3 regions of the Nonomuraea sp. CA-141351 genome follow, and region 2 is predicted to be linked to each of the others. Evidence: riboswitches for the same ligand, from Rfam matches in the RefSeq annotation. Region 2 holds a riboswitch; each other region holds the start of a gene.
What was found. Region 2 has a riboswitch for cyclic di-AMP ahead of ACQPWU_RS01910 (glycoside hydrolase family 25 protein). Riboswitches for the same ligand answer to the same signal wherever they lie in the genome.

Region 1: linked by a shared signal. The riboswitch ahead of ACQPWU_RS21390 (CHAP domain-containing protein) and the one ahead of ACQPWU_RS01910 (glycoside hydrolase family 25 protein) in region 2 are both predicted to bind cyclic di-AMP.
Region 3: linked by a shared signal. The riboswitch ahead of ACQPWU_RS49490 (hypothetical protein) and the one ahead of ACQPWU_RS01910 (glycoside hydrolase family 25 protein) in region 2 are both predicted to bind cyclic di-AMP.

What each region holds. Positions count from the first base shown of each region.
Region 1 covers NZ_CP191982.1:4,518,229-4,523,778, reverse strand. Annotated here, with positions in the region: gene ACQPWU_RS21405 (hypothetical protein) at 1-251, opposite strand, end outside; gene ACQPWU_RS21400 (aldo/keto reductase) at 350-1,171, shown strand; gene ACQPWU_RS21395 (Gfo/Idh/MocA family protein) at 1,191-2,144, shown strand; cyclic di-AMP (ydaO/yuaA leader) riboswitch at 2,261-2,398, shown strand; gene ACQPWU_RS21390 (CHAP domain-containing protein) at 2,411-3,085, shown strand; gene ACQPWU_RS21385 (YoaK family protein) at 3,297-3,980, shown strand; gene ACQPWU_RS21380 (alpha/beta fold hydrolase) at 3,975-4,787, opposite strand; gene ACQPWU_RS21375 (LysR family transcriptional regulator) at 4,846-5,550, shown strand, end outside.
Region 2 covers NZ_CP191982.1:372,065-377,614, reverse strand. Annotated here, with positions in the region: gene ACQPWU_RS01920 (serine/threonine-protein kinase) at 1-96, opposite strand, end outside; gene ACQPWU_RS01915 (WD40 repeat domain-containing protein) at 260-2,524, opposite strand; cyclic di-AMP (ydaO/yuaA leader) riboswitch at 2,864-3,006, shown strand; gene ACQPWU_RS01910 (glycoside hydrolase family 25 protein) at 3,019-3,795, shown strand; gene ACQPWU_RS01905 (glycosyltransferase family 2 protein) at 3,853-4,512, opposite strand; gene ACQPWU_RS01900 (NAD-dependent epimerase/dehydratase family protein) at 4,509-5,480, opposite strand.
Region 3 covers NZ_CP191982.1:10,551,519-10,557,068, forward strand. Annotated here, with positions in the region: gene ACQPWU_RS49475 (carbohydrate kinase family protein) at 1-506, shown strand, start outside; gene ACQPWU_RS49480 (aminotransferase class III-fold pyridoxal phosphate-dependent enzyme) at 503-1,717, shown strand; gene ACQPWU_RS49485 (alpha/beta fold hydrolase) at 1,773-2,651, opposite strand; gene ACQPWU_RS49490 (hypothetical protein) at 2,689-3,366, opposite strand; cyclic di-AMP (ydaO/yuaA leader) riboswitch at 3,552-3,687, opposite strand; gene ACQPWU_RS49495 (DUF5302 domain-containing protein) at 3,855-4,055, opposite strand; gene ACQPWU_RS49500 (MDR family MFS transporter) at 4,105-5,550, opposite strand, start outside.

The sequences.
Region 1 (5,550 bases), 4.1 Mb from region 2:
AGCTGCACCCTGCCGGAGAAGGCGTCGCCGACGGCCTGCACGCGTCTGGGCATGCGTTCGCGCGGGTCGGCGAGCTCCAGTCCGTCGGGTAGCCCGAGAGACCTCAGCTCCCGGCGCGTGGCCTTCAGCGGCCGAAGACCCGAGCGCGGCACGACGACCGTCTTGGGACCGAGCAAGCCTGCGTGGTGGGCCTCGACGGCGCACAGCATCTGGAGCGGAGACTCCACCCAGGCCGACGCCTGTTCGACCACTCCTGCTCCTCCCAGCCGGGTGATGGCCCGTTCACGACCGCTTCAAGCTAGCCCCGCCGCCTTAAGCCCTCAGAAACGCGACGTGAACAATGGAGGCTATGAACTCTCTCTTGCTCAACGCCGACGGCGTGCACATCCCGCAGCTCGGCTACGGCGTCTGGCAGGTCGCCGCCGACGAGGCCGCGCAGGCCGTCACGACCGCGCTGAAGGCCGGCTACCGGCACGTCGACACCGCCGCCGCGTACGGCAACGAGGAGGGCGTGGGCCAGGCCGTGCGGGAATCGGAGCTGCCGCGCCGGAAGGTGTTCGTCACCACCAAGCTGTGGAACGCCGACCACGGACGCGCCGAGGCGGCCTTCGAGGAGTGCCTGGCCCGGCTCGGCCTCGACTACATCGACCTTTTCCTCATCCACTGGCCGGTGCCGCAGCAGGACAAGTACGTGCAGGCGTGGAAGGCGATGGAAAAGATCTACCGTGATGGGCGGGCGAAGGCCATCGGCACCTCCAACTTCACGATCGACACCCTGACCCGGCTGATGAACGAGACCGACATCGTGCCGTCGATCAACCAGATCGAGCTCCACCCGTACCTGCAGCAGCGCGAAATGCGCGCCTTCCACGAGGCCAACGGCATCCTCACCGAGGCCTGGAGCCCGCTCGGCCAGGGCCAGGGGCTGCTCGACGACCCCGCGCTGGCCGTGCTGTCCGGCAAGTACGGCAAGACGCCCGCGCAGATCGTGCTCCGCTGGCACCTGCAGCTCGGCAACGTCGTCATCCCCAAATCCGTGACCCCGTCGCGGATCGCCGAGAACATCGACGTGTTCGACTTCATCCTCGACCCCGAGGACATGGCCGCCATCGGCGCGCTGAACAGGGGCCGGCGTTTCGGTCCCGATCCCGACACGTTCGACATGATGTGATTCGTCTACGATCTCCCGTGTGCGGGATTTTGCGTGGGGCATTGCGGCGACAGGCGGTATCGCGCGGACTGTGGGAGCGGCCATCGTGGCCGAGCCGGGGATGCGGGTGGCCGCCGTCGGGTCCAGGAACTTAGGACGGGCGCAGGCCCTGGCCTCCACTTTGGGCGCGGAGTCGGCGTACGGCTCCTATGAGCAGATGTGCGCCGATCCGGCCGTGGACGCCGTCTATGTCGCGACGCCGCACGCCCAGCATCTGCAGGTGGCGGAGGCCGCCATCGCCGCGGGCAAGGCCGTGCTGTGCGAGAAGCCGCTGGCCGCCACCGTGGACGACGCGGAGAAGATGGTACGGCTGGCGCGCGAGGCAGGCGTGTTCCTCATGGAAGCCATGTGGATGCGCTTCAACCCCCTCATCCAGAAGATCGCGGCCGACGAGCGCTTCGGCGACATCCGCTCCGTGCAGGCCTCATTCGGCTTCGCCAAGCCCTACGATCCGGCGCACCGGCTGTGGGCGCCGGAGCTGGGCGGCGGGGCCCTGCTCGACCTCGGGATCTACCCGTTCGGCCTGGCTCAGCTGCTCCTCGGCATGCCCTCTGACCTGCGGATCACCGGCTCCCTGGCCCCCAACGGCGTGGACGCGGAGGCGGCCGGGGTCTTGCTCTACCCCGACGGCAGGCGGGCTCTCGTAGAGACCTCGTTGCTCGGGAATTACCCGAACCATGCCTGTGTTGTAGGTACTCAGATGCGGGCGGACGTCCAGGCGCCGTTCTGGGCCCCGCAGCGGATTTTACTTTCCGGGCGCTCCATGGAGCCGGAGGAGCATGTGCTCGATCCGGCGGACAACGGATACGCCGGAGAGCTCCGCGAAGTCCGCGCCGCGACGGCCGAAGGCAGGACCGAAAGCTCGGTCATGCCGCTTGATGAGTCCCTTGCCATGATGGGGCTCCTGGCCGCGGCTCGCAGGCAGCTCGCCTAGCTGGGTCGTTACAGATTTGTAGCCTCTTGCCTTATGCATTACATTTGAGGCATTCTTGAGACATTCGTCCGGTTTGTCCGGCGATGTCCGACCATCGCGACACACATCACAGGACCGTCCTGTGACCGCTGAATCCGCCTCCGGGCGGAACCGGGGACCCAAGTCCCATGGGGTGAATCGGCACTTCGGTGCCGTAGGGCAGCTTCCACGCCCGAATCCGTCAGCTAACCCGGTAAGCGGCATGGAAGCAAGGAGTAACCCCCTCGATGGCCAAGTTCCGCATTACCGCTGCCACGAAGACCAACATCGTCCGAGCCGCGCTCGGCGCGACCGTCCTGGCCTCCGGGCTCGGCGCCCACATGACCGCGGCCTCCGCCGCGGACAAGCAGCCGGCCACCGCAGCCACTCACGACAACGACCGTGCCAAGTCCCGGGAAACCAAGATCAACGTCACCGCCTCCCAGGTCCTGGCGCTCGCCAAGTCCCAGGTCGGCACCTCCGAGAACGCCTACGGCGGCGGCACCCCGTACCAGAAGTGGTACGCCAACTCACAGCGCGCCGCGGAGACCATCGCCCGTGACGGCGGCAGCCGGGCCGACTACGTGAACGCCGCCTGGTGCTCGATGTTCGTCTCCTGGGTCGGCGAGCAGACCGGCGCCCGCCCGCAGGTCGGCTGGGACGCCTACACCGTCGCCCACGCCAAGTGGTTCGCGGCCAACCACCGCTTCGGCACTGTCGCCAAGCCCGGCGCGGTCGTGTTCTTCTCCTGGAGCGGCAGCAAGAGCCTCGACGACATCCAGCACGTCGGGTTCGTCGAGAAGGACAACGGCGACGGCACCATCTCGACCGTCGAAGGCAACACCGGCAACGGCAAGGTCGAAGAGCGCGTGCGTCCGAAGTCCCAGGTCGTCGGCTACGGCTACCCGCAGTACGCCGGCTGACCCTGTTGCGCTAGACGAGCGCGCGTCCCGAAAGGGGCGCGCGCTCTTCGCATTCCACCGGCGAGGCGGGTCAGGCGCAGGCCGGATGAGCGGCCCGCCACCTGGGAAGACCCGAGGGAAGCAGGCTCGCGGGAAGAGCCACGCGCGAACCTCGCCAAGGAGCCGCCATGAGACCCAGCCCACGCCCAGGAGCCGTCGTCTCGAAGCAGCCATGAAGGGCGGGCTCCAGTGGGTCGCCGACGGGTTGTTCCCCCGCGGCGGAAACCCACACGGCCTCCTGCCCGCCCTGCTGATCCTCCTGGCCATGGTCACCGGAATCGTGGACGCCGTCAGCTACCTCGGCCTGGGCCGCGTCTTCGTGGCCAACATGACCGGCAACATCGTCTTCCTGGGCTTCGCCCTGGTTGGCGGAGGAGACCTGTCGAAATGGGCCCCTCCCCTGTCCCTCGCCTGCTTCGGGACCGGAGCGTGGAGCGCCGGCCTGCTGACCAGGCAGGTGGGGAACGCGCGGCGGGCGTTCACCATCGCCACCACCGTGCACGCGGTCCTCGTCGCGGCCGGCCTCGTAGTGGCCCTCACGGCCGGACACCACACCGCCGGGGCCAGGGCGGCGCTCATCGCGCTGCTCGCGTGCGGCATGGGCCTGCAGAACGCGTCCGTACGCGCGCTGGGCGTACCCGACCTGGTCACCAACGTCCTCACCACCACCCTGACGGGCCTGGCCGCCGACACCCCCGGGCGGGCGGCCTTCCGCCGGTTCGCCTCCGTCGCGGCGATGTTCCTCGGCGCGCTCGCCGGCGCCACGCTGCACCTGAACATCGGCCCCGCAGCCGCGCTGACGCTCGCCCTGGTCCTGCTCGCGATCGTCGCCCTCGCAGCCCGCGGGCGCTCATGAGAGGAAGAAATCCGCCAGAGCCCGCGCGACCCCCGCCGGGTCGTTCTCCATCGGGATGTGCCCGGCCCCGGGAATGCGCACGAGCGTGCTGTTCGGGATCTCGGCCACGAAGCGCTCGGCGTACCGGACCTCCTGGAACGTGTCGTCCTCGCCCCACACCAGCAGCTTCGGCGTCTCATCGGCCTTCAGCGCGGGCACCAGGTCCAGCGTGTAGCGGCTGTCGGCCGCGCCCGCCAGGGCCATCCAGGACCGGCCGACCCGCAGGTCGTGCCACGGCTCCAGGTAGCCGGCCAGCTCCGCCTCGGAGGCCGGCCGAGCCAGCGCGGTCGTGACGGCCTTGCGGCGCGCGGCCAGCAACTCCTCCACGGTCGTGGCCGCCACCACAGCGGGATCCCGGTAACGGGCCACCCCGGGCACCGGCCAGGAGTCGTACGTGACCGAATTGACCAGAGCCAGCCGCCGTACCTCCGACTCGACCAGCAGATGCTGCGCGACCGCGCCCCCGATGTCGTGCCCCGCCACCAGCAGCGGCGCCTGCGCACCCACCGCGGCCGCGAACCGCCCCACCCACGCCGCCAGCGCGGGCACCGCCGCCGTCTCCCCTGTGAGCTCCCCCTCGGAACGCCCCAGCCCCGGCAGATCGACCGCCACAGGCCGCAGCCCCGCCGCCGCCAGAGTGTTGATCACCGGCTCCCAGACCCGGCTCCAATACGTGCCGTGCAGCAGCAACACCACCGGGCCCCGCTCGCCCGCCGTCAGATAACTGGCCATGCGGCCGTCGACTTCGATCGTCATTCGCTCGGACATGGCATAACCATGATGTTCTGCCCCACCTATGGTCAAATACCAACTAAGGTATGTCGGCATGACATTGGCGCAGCTCAGGGTGCTGGTCGCGGTCGCCGAGCACGGCGGCTTCACCACCGCGGCCGACCACACCGGCATGTCCCAGCCCGCCGTCAGCCGCGCAATCGCCACCCTGGAGCGCGAGCTCGGCGCCGCCCTGTTCGTACGCCACCGCGACGGCATCGCCCTCACCGAAGCCGGCCAGGCAGCGCTCGCCCGAGCCCGCGAGACCCTGCGCCACTTCGACCTCATCCGCGCCGACGTGGCCGCCGCCGCCGGCCAGATCACCGGCGAGCTGCGCCTGGCCAGCCTCCCCAGCGCCACCGGCACGCTCGTCGCCAAGCTCCTGCGCGCCTTCACCGACCGCTACCCGCAGGTACGGGTCCGCCTGTTCGAGGGCGTGGACGACGACATCCGCGAATGGCTGCACCGCGGCGCCGCAGAGGTGGGCGTCGTCACCCTCCCCGCCCCCGGCCTGCACACCGTCCACCTCAGCACCCACGACATGGTGGCCGTGATGCCCGCCGGCCACCCCCTGACCGCCCGCCCGGCCATCGCCCTCGCCGACCTGGCAGGCCGGCCGTTCATCCTGACCACCGCCGGCTGCCGCCCGCTGATCATGGGCGCGGCGCTGGCCGCCCAGGTCCAGTTCGACATCGCCTTCGAAGCCAGCGGCCCCGCCGCCATCCTGGAGATGGTGGCCGCAGGGCTGGGCGTCAGCATC
Region 2 (5,550 bases):
CAGGTCGCGGGCCACCCAGACCTCCGTGGCGCGGCTGCTGACGAGGCAGGTCTCCTGGCGGTAGCGCCCGCCGACCGTCATGCCGTGGCGCACCACCCGTTCTCCCCTCGCCGATCGCCAGGAACCTCGAATCTACTGGGTGAGCAGGCAAATACACAGCGTTCTTCTCACACGTTCGGACGGCCCATATCACCCGGAGTCAGCCCCGTATGCCCAAGGCGCTCGAGCTTCCGCCGCTCCCCGTGACGGACCGGCCCGATCAGCCCGGTACGTCGACGTGCCAAGCGAGCACGCGGCCGTAGTGAGACTGGCCGTACACGTGCAGGTTCCCGCGGATGGCCGCCGCGGCGACGGAGCGTACCGGGCGGGCGAACGCGCCAAGGATGGCGAGGCGGCGCTGGGAGGCGGCGTCCCACAGCCCCACTGTGCCGTCCTCGGTCCCAGTCACCAGCAGGACCCGGTCACCGTGCTCGACCAGACTCAGGCAGGTGACGGTCGATGTATGCGGAATCCACTCCCGGCGTTCCCCGGTGGTGGCGTCCCACAGGTGCACGTACCTCCCGCTGCCGACGGCGAGTACGTCAAGATCGGCGATCCGGCCCATGGCCAGACCCTCGCCGGCGTCGTCCACGCCGAGCGCCCGGATGTGCCGGCCGGTCAGCGGGTTCCAGAGGTCCACCTTGCTGCCGCACCGTGTGGCCAGCACCGACTGGTCCCCGGCTTTGCCGAAGGCGCTCTCGCTCAGCGAGAACCCCCACCTGGGCAGCTTGGCCACGCGCTCCTGCGTGACCGGGTCCCACACGTCGGCGCCGGCTGCGAGCAGCGCCCGGCCGTCGGCCTCGCCGAAGGCGAGAGCGGTGGGTGAGGCGTGATCCATGCCGCCGAAGGTGACCTGGCCGTCCTTGGCATCTCCCTTCCTGGTGATCCCACGGATCTCGCTCAGCGGCTGCCACAGCATGGTGCCGTAGGCGGCACAGCCGCTGCTCGCGATGTACGGCCGACCGGCCACATTTCCGGCTGCCAGTCCTCGGCAGCAGTGGTCGTAAGGCGAGATGTCGCAGTCGTGCCCGCGGCCGCTCTGACGGCAACCCACCGAACCGATCTTCTTTCCACTCGCCGCGTCCACCAGGAGCACGGTGTCACTGTGCGTGCCGACGGCCAGCGCGGGCGCGCCCTGCACTGTGGTGAACACCGCCAGCCCCGACCCGCCGTAGCCGGTCCGCCGGTGTCTGTGAGGCGTCTGCGCGTCCCAGACCTGCACCGTCCCGTCGAGACCGGCCGTGGCCAGGCAGAGGCGTTCCTCCAGGCGCCCGAAGGCGGCGGCCGTGATCAGGCGGGTGTCGGCGTCCAGGTCGACGTCCGTCTCGTGGCCCGGGTGCCAGATCACGGCCTTGGCAGGCCGTTCCCACGCCCCGACGGCTCCGGTGTGGTTCGCCACGAGCATCACGTTCCGCCCGTCGTGAGTCGTCATGGTCACCGGCCCCTGGTCGCGGTCGAACCCCTGACTGGGGGTCCTTTCGCCGAGGTTCTCCAGTTTCAGGTAGACCACCTTGCGGCTTTGCACCGTGTAGCCCGGCGGGTGTTCGATCCGGACCACCACGCCGACTTCGGGCCGCCCACTCCCTACGCCCACGAGCAGGGGCGGAGCGAACCCGTCCTGCTCCATGTCCTCCCAGACATCGCTCAGTTCGGCGGTCCCCAACTGCTCGCCGGTGGCGACGTCCCACACGTACAGCTCGTAGGGGCTCAGAGAGGCGAGTACGGTCCGCTCGCCCAGCTTCGCCACCGCGAGGTCGAGTATCCCGTCCCTCTCCTCCGCACGCAGCTCTCGCACGAGCTCGCCGGTGGCCGGGTCCAGCAGGTCGACGCGCCCGTCCTCGTCTTCGGCCGGGATGCCGCGGTTGTCGAAGCCGATCGCCACGGCGAGCAGCATCCGCCCGCCCTCGGCCTCGACGAAGGCCATGGCTGTCGGGTGGCCTCCGGTCGTGTCACGGGTGAACCCGCTCGCTCCGGTGAGCGGGTCCCAGGTACGGATCGTGCCGTCGTGGTCGCCGCCGGCCAGCACCGGGCGGCCGTCCACCACGCCGAACGCCAGGGCACGGACACTCGCCGTATGGCCCTCCAGGTCCGGCCCTGACTGGTCGAACGCGTCGCGAAGCCGTACCACGTGGTCCTCGCCGCCACTGGCCACGAACGTGCGGCCCTCGAACTCGCCCATCGCCACCGCCCAGACCGGGCCGTCGTGCCGGGCCGTGCACACGTGGAAGGCCGTGGGCCGCTCGCCGGTTTCCCATGCCAGAGTCCATGTCCCCGGATCTACCGCATCGAATGCTGTCAGGGCTTCCGGTTCCTCGGCAGCGGCGGTCGCGCGCAGGTGCTCGAGCCGTTCGGGGCCGGGTAGAGCGAGAAGCCGCGGGAGCGCCCGGCGATAGGCCCGCAGCAGGGCCGGTGGGCACGATCCGCCGAGCGCGCCGCGCAGGAACGCCGGACCGGCCTCGTTCAATAAGGTGAGATCGAGCGTCATCGACTCGCGTCCCGATTACCCGTGGAATGATGCCAAGTCACAATAGCAACGTACGGGTGATTCGCCCCCGTATGTTGACAATCGTAGGTCTTCGCATCGCCTGAGCGGGGCCTGGAAGAGGCGGCCCTCAAACTTTACCGAGCCCGAAAACCCTTACAGGCACGGCACTTCAGCGCTATTCAGCGGCTGATATGCGGAAATCACATTTTGCCCTACTTGCACTATCTATGGGTAGATGTCTATCTTTTGCCTAATCAAGGCATAGATGGGACGACTTTCGCCGCATCGTTGCCGCTTCGTTGACCAGACCGTGCGCTGCCCTCAGAACTCTCCGGGGACAGCGTTCGGCCGCCGAATCCGCGCCCAGCGGAGCCGGGGACCCACCTCTTGGGGTGAATCGGACGCCAGCCCAGGCTGCGCTCGTAGGGCACTTCCAGGCCCGAACCCGTCAGCTAACCCGGTAGGCGGCATGGAAGCAAGGAGTCAATGCCGTCATGCCCAAGCCTCGGCTTGCCACAGTCGCCCACGCCCTCAAGCATCACTTCGATCCCCTCACCCAGCGCCTCAGCTTCGTCGTCGCCGGTGCGATCCTCGCCGGGACCGCCGCCGTCGCCAGCGTGGCCGGCATGGCGCTCGCATCCTCCACGGAGAACGGCCCGGAACACGCGGCTCAGCACGAGACCGGATCTCTCACCTACGGCCTGGACATCTCCAACTACGAGCCCCAGTACGACTGGAACGCCAGCACGGCCAAGTTCGGCATCATCAAGGCCACGGAAGGCACGAGCTACCGCGACGCCTCCTTCGCCAGGCACTGGCTCCAGCTGGGCAAGAAGGGGATCGTGCGCGGGGCCTACCACTACGGCCACCCCGGCAACGACCCCGTCGCGGAGGCCGAGCACTTCCTGTCCGTGGTGAACTCCCAGCCCGCCAAGCCCGGCGACCTGCTGGTCCTTGACCTGGAGACCACGGACGGCAAGTCCGTCACCGAGGTCAACGCCTGGGCCAAGACGTGGCTGTCGTACGTGAAGGACAAGACCGGGATCACCCCGATGTTCTACAGCGGCTGGAACTTCGCCAACACCTACGGCAGGGGCCTGGCCGAGTACCCACTGTGGGTCGCCCACTACAGCAAGGCCAAGGGAGCGATCACCCCACCCGCCGACTGGAAGTCCTGGACCATCCACCAGTACACCGAAACCCCCATCGACCAGAACGTCTCCGCACTGACCGCCGACCAACTGCGCAGCCTGGGCCGCCGCGCCGCCTGAGCAAGCAAGGCGCGAACGGCCGGCGCCCGCGTCCGTCCACGCCTACCTGTGGCTGCGTCACCTCATGTGTTCGGCCATGACCCGCCGCATGTCGGAGGCGGCCCGCAGGGTGCCCCGGACGGTGCCGGTGACCTTGGAACGGCCCGCTCGACGCAGGTAGTCCACCTCCACCTCCGCGATCCGCCAGCCGGAGGCGGCCGCGCGCAGCACCATTTCGAGCGGGTAGCCGAACCGGCGGTCGTTCAGCCCGAGCGCCAGCAGCCGGGACCGTCCGGCGGCCCGCATGGGCCCGAGGTCGTGCAGCGGCGCCCCGGTGCGGCGACGCAGGCCGCGGGCGATGACGGCGTTGCCGAGCCGGGCGTGCCAGGGCCAGGCGCCTGCCTCGCACGGCCGGCGGGCGCCGAGCACCAGGTCGGCGTGGCCGCCTATGACGGGTTCTGCGACTCTCGGGAGCTGGCGGGGGTCGAGGGAGGCGTCGGCGTCCATGAAGCAGACCACCTCCGCGCTCGCGGCCAGCAGCCCCGCATGGCAGGCGGCACCGAAGCCGCGGCGCGGCTCGTGCACCACACGGGCGCCGAGGTCGCGGGCGACCTCGGCGGAGCGGTCGGTGGAACCGTTGTCGACCACCAGGGCACGGTAGCCCTCGGGCATGCGACCGAGCACCCAGCCGAGCGCGGCCTCCTCGTTCAGGCAGGGCAGGATCACCTCGACGGTCATGACCACGCGAACTCCTTCATGCCCGCCTCGAACCCGATCTCGGCGTGGAAGCCGAGCTCGCGGCCTGCCCGCTCGGGAGAGGCGACGATGTGGCGGACGTCCCCGAGCCGGTAGCCGCCGGTGATCCGCGGGGCCGGCCCGCCCCGCTCGGCGGCCAGTGCGGCGGCCATCTCGCCGACGGTGTGCGGGGTGCCGCTGGCGATGTTGTAGGCGCGCGGCTCGCCGGGATGCGCGGGCGCGAGGGCGGCCGCCAGGTTCGCCCGGGCGACGTCGCGTACGTGCACGAAGTCGCGGAGCTGGCCGCCGTCTTCGAAGACCTTCGGCGGCCGTCCCGCCTCCAGCTCGGAACGGAAGATCGCGGCGACTCCGGCGTAGGGGGTGTCGCGGGGCATACGCGGGCCGTAGACGTTGTGGTACCGGAGTGCGACGACGCTGCCGCCGGTCTCCCTTGCCCAGTTGGCGGCCAGGTGCTCCTGGGCGAGCTTGCTGGTGGCGTAGGCGTTGCGCGGATCGAGCGGCGCGTCCTCGGCGATGGTGACGCAGCGGACCGGTATGCCGCAGTCAGGGCAGGCCGGGTCGAACCGGCCCCGCTCCAGGTCCCGTCTCGTGCGCGGGCCCGGGCGCACCCGGCCGTGCCCGGGGCACTCGTAGGAGCCCTCGCCGTAGACCACCATCGAGGAGGCCAGCACCAGCCGCTCGACCCGATGGCGCGCCATGGCCGCCAGCAGCACGGCCGTGCCGTACATGTTGATCGAGGCGTAGTCCGGCAGGTCGGAGACGTCCACGCCGAGACCGACCTTGGCGGCCTGGTGCACCACGAGGTCCACGCCCGGCAGCAGCCGATCCAGCACCGCAACGTCGCGCACGTCGGCACCGGTGCGCAGGTCGAGGCCGACGACCTCGTGCCCCTCGGCCTCGAGTGCCTCGACCACGTGACCACCGATGAATCCGGCCGAGCCGGTGACCATCACTCTCACCTGGCCGACGTTAGCCCCGCCTCGCGGCCGGTCTGTAGCGACGTTCGCACTTCGTAAGGGT
Region 3 (5,550 bases), 2.6 Mb from region 2:
TGGACGTCACGTTCGGCCTGGGCGACCCGGCGTTCTTCGCCCTCCTGGACTCGGTGCGTGGCGCGGGCACCATCATCACGATGGACCTCCTTTCGGAGATGCCGGATTTATTGGGAATGGCCCGGGCTTTTCTGCCGCACGTGGACTACGTGCTGCCGAACGAGTCGCAGGCGCTCCTCATGACCGACTGCTCCGACGTCCAGGAGGCCGCCCAGGCCCTGCTGGCGGACGGACCGCGCGGCGTGCTCGTCACGCTGGGCGCGTCGGGCAGCCTCGTGGTCACTCCGGACGGTACGGAGCCGGTGCCCGCCCTCAAGACGGACGTCTCGGACACGACCGGCTGCGGTGACGCCTACTGCGCCGGCTTCCTGACGGGGCTCCTGCACGGGCAGGACGTGCTGACCGCGGCCCGCTGGGGCACGGCCGCCGCCGCCCGCGTCGCCACGGGGCTCGGCTCGGACGCCGGCCTCACCGACCTCGACTCGACTCTAAGGATCCTCGGATGACCGACGCAGAACTTCGCCGGCGGGCCTTGAAGGTCGTCCCCGGCGGCATGTACGGGCACCTCAACGCCGCCCTCTTCGCCCCCGGCTTCCCGCAGTTCTTCGAACGCGGCGAGGGCTGCCGCCAGTGGGACGTGGACGGGCGCGAGTACATCGACTTCATGTGCAGCTGGGGCCCGGTCGTGCTCGGGCACCGGCACCCGCGCGTGGAGGAGGCCGCCGCGAGGCAGGCCGCGCTCGGTGACTGCCTCAACGGCCCGGGCCCGATCATGGTGGAGCTGGCCGAGCTGCTGGTGGACACCGTGCCCAGCGCCGATTGGGCGATGTTCTCCAAGAACGGCACCGACGCCACCACCCAGGCGCTCATGGTCGCCAGGGCCGCCACCGGCCGGACCAAGGTGCTGATGGCCCATGGGGCCTATCACGGGGCGGACCCCTGGTGCACGCCGTCCCTGTCGGGCACGACGCCCAACGAGCGGGCGGACCTGGTGGAGTTCACGTACAACTCCCTGGAGTCGCTGGAGGCCGCGGCGGCGACCGTGGAGGGGGACGTGGCGGCGATCATCGTGACGCCGTTCAAGCACGACTCGTTCGAGGACCAGGAGCTGGTGGAGCCCGCGTTCGCGCGCGGCGCCCGCGCCCTGGCCGACCGGCTCGGGGCGGCACTGGTGATCGACGACGTGCGGGCGGGGTTCCGGATCGACCTGCGCGGCTCCTGGGAGCCCTATGGGGTACGCCCTGACCTGACGGCCTGGTCGAAGGCCATGGCCAACGGCCACCCGATCGCGGCCGTCACCGGCACGGACGCGCTGCGCGGACCGGCGCAGACGCTGTACTCCACGGGCTCGTTCTGGTTCTCGGCGGTCGCCATGGCGGCGGCCAAGGCGACCATCGAGACCCTGCGCGACACGGACGGCATCGGGGCCATGGAGCGGGCGGGCACGCAGCTGCGTGAGGGGCTGCACGCGCAGGCCAAGTCCCACGGGTTCGTGGTGAACCAGACGGGGCCGGTGACGATCCCCTGGCTCAGCTTCGACGGGGACGCCGACCTCTCGGTCGCGATGTACTGGAGCGACGCCTGCCTGCGGCACGGGGTCTACCTGCACCCGTGGCACAACTGGTTCATGTCGGCCGCGCACACGGAGGCGGACGTGGCGAAGGCTCTGGAGGGCACGGATCAGGCGTTCGCGGAGACCCGTGCCCACTTCGGCTGATCCCGTTGGCAGCACACGCCACGAGTGACCCACCGCCCCTCCCCCAAAAGGACCTTCACCCAAGTGCGACGGGAGGGCCGGAAAGGGGGCCGGTGGCGGTGAGCTTGGTGATCTCGTCCACGATGGACGGCCAGAGCGGGCGCGGCAGGTCGTGGCCCATGCCCGCGTAGGTCACCAGGCGGGCACCGGGGACGGCCGCGGCCGTGGCGTGGCCTGCGGCGACAGGGATGAGCTGGTCGGCCTCGCCGTGCAGCACCAGCGTGGGCACCTGTAGGCCCGTGAGCAGCGCCGTACGGTCGCCCGAGGCCATGATCGCGGCGAGCTGCCGGGCCGTGCCGTCGGGGTCGAAGCAGCGGTCGAACGCCAGCCCGGCCAGCTCGGTGATCCTCTCAGGGTCCAGCGCGTATCCGGGCGAGCCGAGGACCGACCAGGTCCGCACCGCCTGGGCCATGACGGATCCGCGGTCGGGGGCGGGCCTGGCCAGGAGGACGGCGAGCGCGGCCTCCGTCGGCGGGGCCACCGAGGGTCCGGGCGTGGACATGATCGAGGTCAGGGTCAGCACCCGGTCCGGGTGGCGGATGGCCAGGGCCTGGGCGATCATGCCGCCCATCGAGGCGCCGACCACGTGCGCGGCGGGCCAGCCGAGGGCGTCCATGAGCCCCGCCGCGTCATCGGCCAGGTCGTCCAGCAGATACGGCGAGGGCGCCCCCAGCGCGGGAGCGCCCTTGTCGTGGAAGTGGGTGGAGAGGCCCGCGTCGCGGTTGTCGAACCGTACGACGTGATGTCCCTGTCCCGCCAGCAGCTCGCAGAGCCCTTCGTCCCAGTGGATCAGCTGGGCGCCGAGTCCCATGATGAGGAGCAGGGGACGGCCCTCGTGCGAACCGAAACTCTCGTAGGCGATTTCGATGCCGTTCGCGGCTACACGGGTGGTCACGAGGACCAGAATGACATTCTGGTAGTGACCCGTAAAGTCAGATCTTGATGAGGTTGCGGATGCGCTCGCTGGTGAGCGCCACGCTGCCGCCCGCCACGGCCACGGCGCCGGCCACGATGGCGGCTGTGCTCTTCGAGAGCGGTGCGGGCACGGCCTCGCTGGCGGCCGCGGGAGGCTCGGCCGGGTTGTCGTCCTGCTCGGCCCAGGCGCCGGTCGAGAACGGAACCGGGTAGTTCTTCTTGCCTGGACCCTGGCCCCACTTGGTGATGACGTAGTCGACCTTGATGTGGCCCTCGCCGCCGTTGCCGTCGACGCCCAGTGTGTCGGAGTTGAACGTGCCGCCGGTGAGCTCCGCGAACGTCTTGGCATCCAGGTCCAGCATGACCCCGTTGTTGGAGGGCACGCCCGGGCCGCGGTCGCCGACGAAGAAGGGCAGCTTCTTGCCCTCGTAGACCACATAGCCCTCGGTCATGAGCGGCCAGCTCGGACTGGCGGCCAGGCCCTTCTGCATGGGCTTGCCGCTGGCGGGCAGGCCGGTGTCACCGGCGCGGCCGGAGGAGTCGTCCCAGAAGTATGAAGCGGTGGTCGAGCCCTTGAGCAGGACCTTCTCGTCAGTGCTCGAGTCGGCGTGAGCCGCGGTGCCGGCGCAGGTCAGCGCGCACACGGTAGAGCTGGTGAGCAGAGCGAGGGAACGCAGGCCAAAACGTGCAGACATGAAAATTAAGTCCTTCGCGACGGGGGCAGGGAGGTTGCGCTCGCTCCAAAAGGGCGCAGCAGGGCAAAGCACCTGACTTGGGGGGAGCTACGCGGAGCGCGAAACGAACCTGAGGAAGGGACCGCTCAGGAGGCGGCGGCTATCACGCTGTCTGGGAGTTCGACGCGGTCGTCCAAGTCGTTCATATGTCCTCTCCATCTCGCCTACCGGGTTAGCTGGCGGGTTCGGACGTGGAGATGCCCTACCGACGTGTGGTCGGATTCACCCCATTTGCAGTGGGTCCCCGGTTCCCGAGCGATCGGGATTCGGCGCCAGCCGGCTGTTCCTCCTCTGTGAGGTCCACGCCACCGGCTGTGAATTGGGCAACACTCTAACCACGCATTCCGGACATACGCAAACACTTCGTCATGAAACGGGCAGAAGATCTACCTTCCCGTACAAAGAAAAAAGGGGGTACGGCACTGCCGTACCCCCTGAAAAATCCAGCCTCAGCCGCCGCTCTTGCGCCTGAACGATCTTTTACTCGCAGCCGGACCGTGCGCCCCGTGGATCTTCGATGGGTCGCCGCCCTTGCCACCCGCGCCCGAGTCCGCGTGCAGGTTGCGCTTACGCTCCAGCGCCTCGCGGAACTTGCGCTTCATCTCGTCCTCGGGAGTTTCGCTGACTTCCGGCTCCGGTGTATCCGCCATGAGGACCTCCAAGGTGTTGGGGACAACTCACAGCTTCGCATGGCCCCGCTTACGACGCGAAACCGGCTTCGACCCTGCCTTGCGAGACCGCCGGCGCGTCCAGCCGCCTGCCCGGCATCGCCACCAACGCCACCAGGGCGATCAGCGCTCCCACCACCCCCAGCGACGGGATGACCACGGCCGCAGCGGAGGCGTGCGCGGCGGCCAGGCCGTGCGCGGGCGCGTCCGCGGCGACGGTGGAGCCGTAGAGGGTGCCGCCCACGGCCAGCGCGACGGAGCCGCCGATCTGGCGGAAGAAGGCCAGGTTCGCCGAGGCGGTGCCGATGTACTGCGGCTCGACCGACTGCTGCGCGGCCACGGTCAGGCCGGACAACATGGGCCCCATGCCCAGCCCGATCAGCAGCATCCAGCCCGCCAGCAGCACCCCGTCGGTGTGCGCGGTCAGGTTGAGGCAGAGCAGGGTGCCCGCGACCAGCAGGAACGGGGACACGACCAGCCACGGCTTGTAGACCCTGGTCCTGGACATGAGCGTCCCCATGAGAGCGCTGCCCACGACCATCGCCAGCGTCATCGGATAGATCCTCAGCCCCGATTCGGTGGCGCTGACGCCCAGGGACTCCTGGAAGTAACGCGGCAGGAACACGACCCCCGCGTACATGCAGAACGCCGTGAAGAACGACGTGACGTTGACGAACGTGTAGGTACGGTTGCCGAACAGGTGCATGGGCATGATCGGGCTGGCCACCCGCCTCTCGATCAGCACGAACACCGCGAGCAGCGCGAGCGCGAGCACGATCGGCCCGGCCACGGCGACGTCGGCCCAGGTATGCCCGTCCAGGCCCTTCTCCGTCAGCCCCAGCAGCAGCGCGCTGATCGCCACGGTGAATACCGCGATGCCCGCGTAGTCGGGACGCCCGCCTCCGGTGCCCGGCCGGTTCGGCAGGCGCAGCACGACGATCGCGATCAGCACGATGCCGAGCGGCACGTTCACATAGAAGGACCACCGCCAGCTCGCGTGGTCGGTGAACAACCCGCCGAGGAACGGCCCCGCCAGGTACGTCAGCCCCATCACGCCGCCGAGCGCGCCCTGCACGCGGGCGCCGCTCCTGCCGTCCGGCGGGAACATCTCCATCACCAGCGCCATCGACAGCGGCAACAGCGCGCCCGCGCCGAGCCCCTGGAGCGCGCGGAACGCGATGAGCTGCGTCATGTCCTGCGCCGCCCCGCACAACGCCGAGCCCGCCACGAACACCACCATCCCGATCAGCAGCAGCGGCTTCCTGCCGTGCTGGTCGGACAGCCGGCCGTAGAGCGGCACGGTCACCGTGGAGGTGAGCAGGTACGCCGTCACGACCCAGACGTAGAGGGTGGCGCCTCCCAGCTCGCTCGTGATGCGCGGTAAGGCCGTGCCGACGATCGTCTGGTCGAGCATCGCCAGGAACATCCCGCCGAGCACGGCGAGCAGGACAATCCCGTTGCCACGGGTCTTCATGTC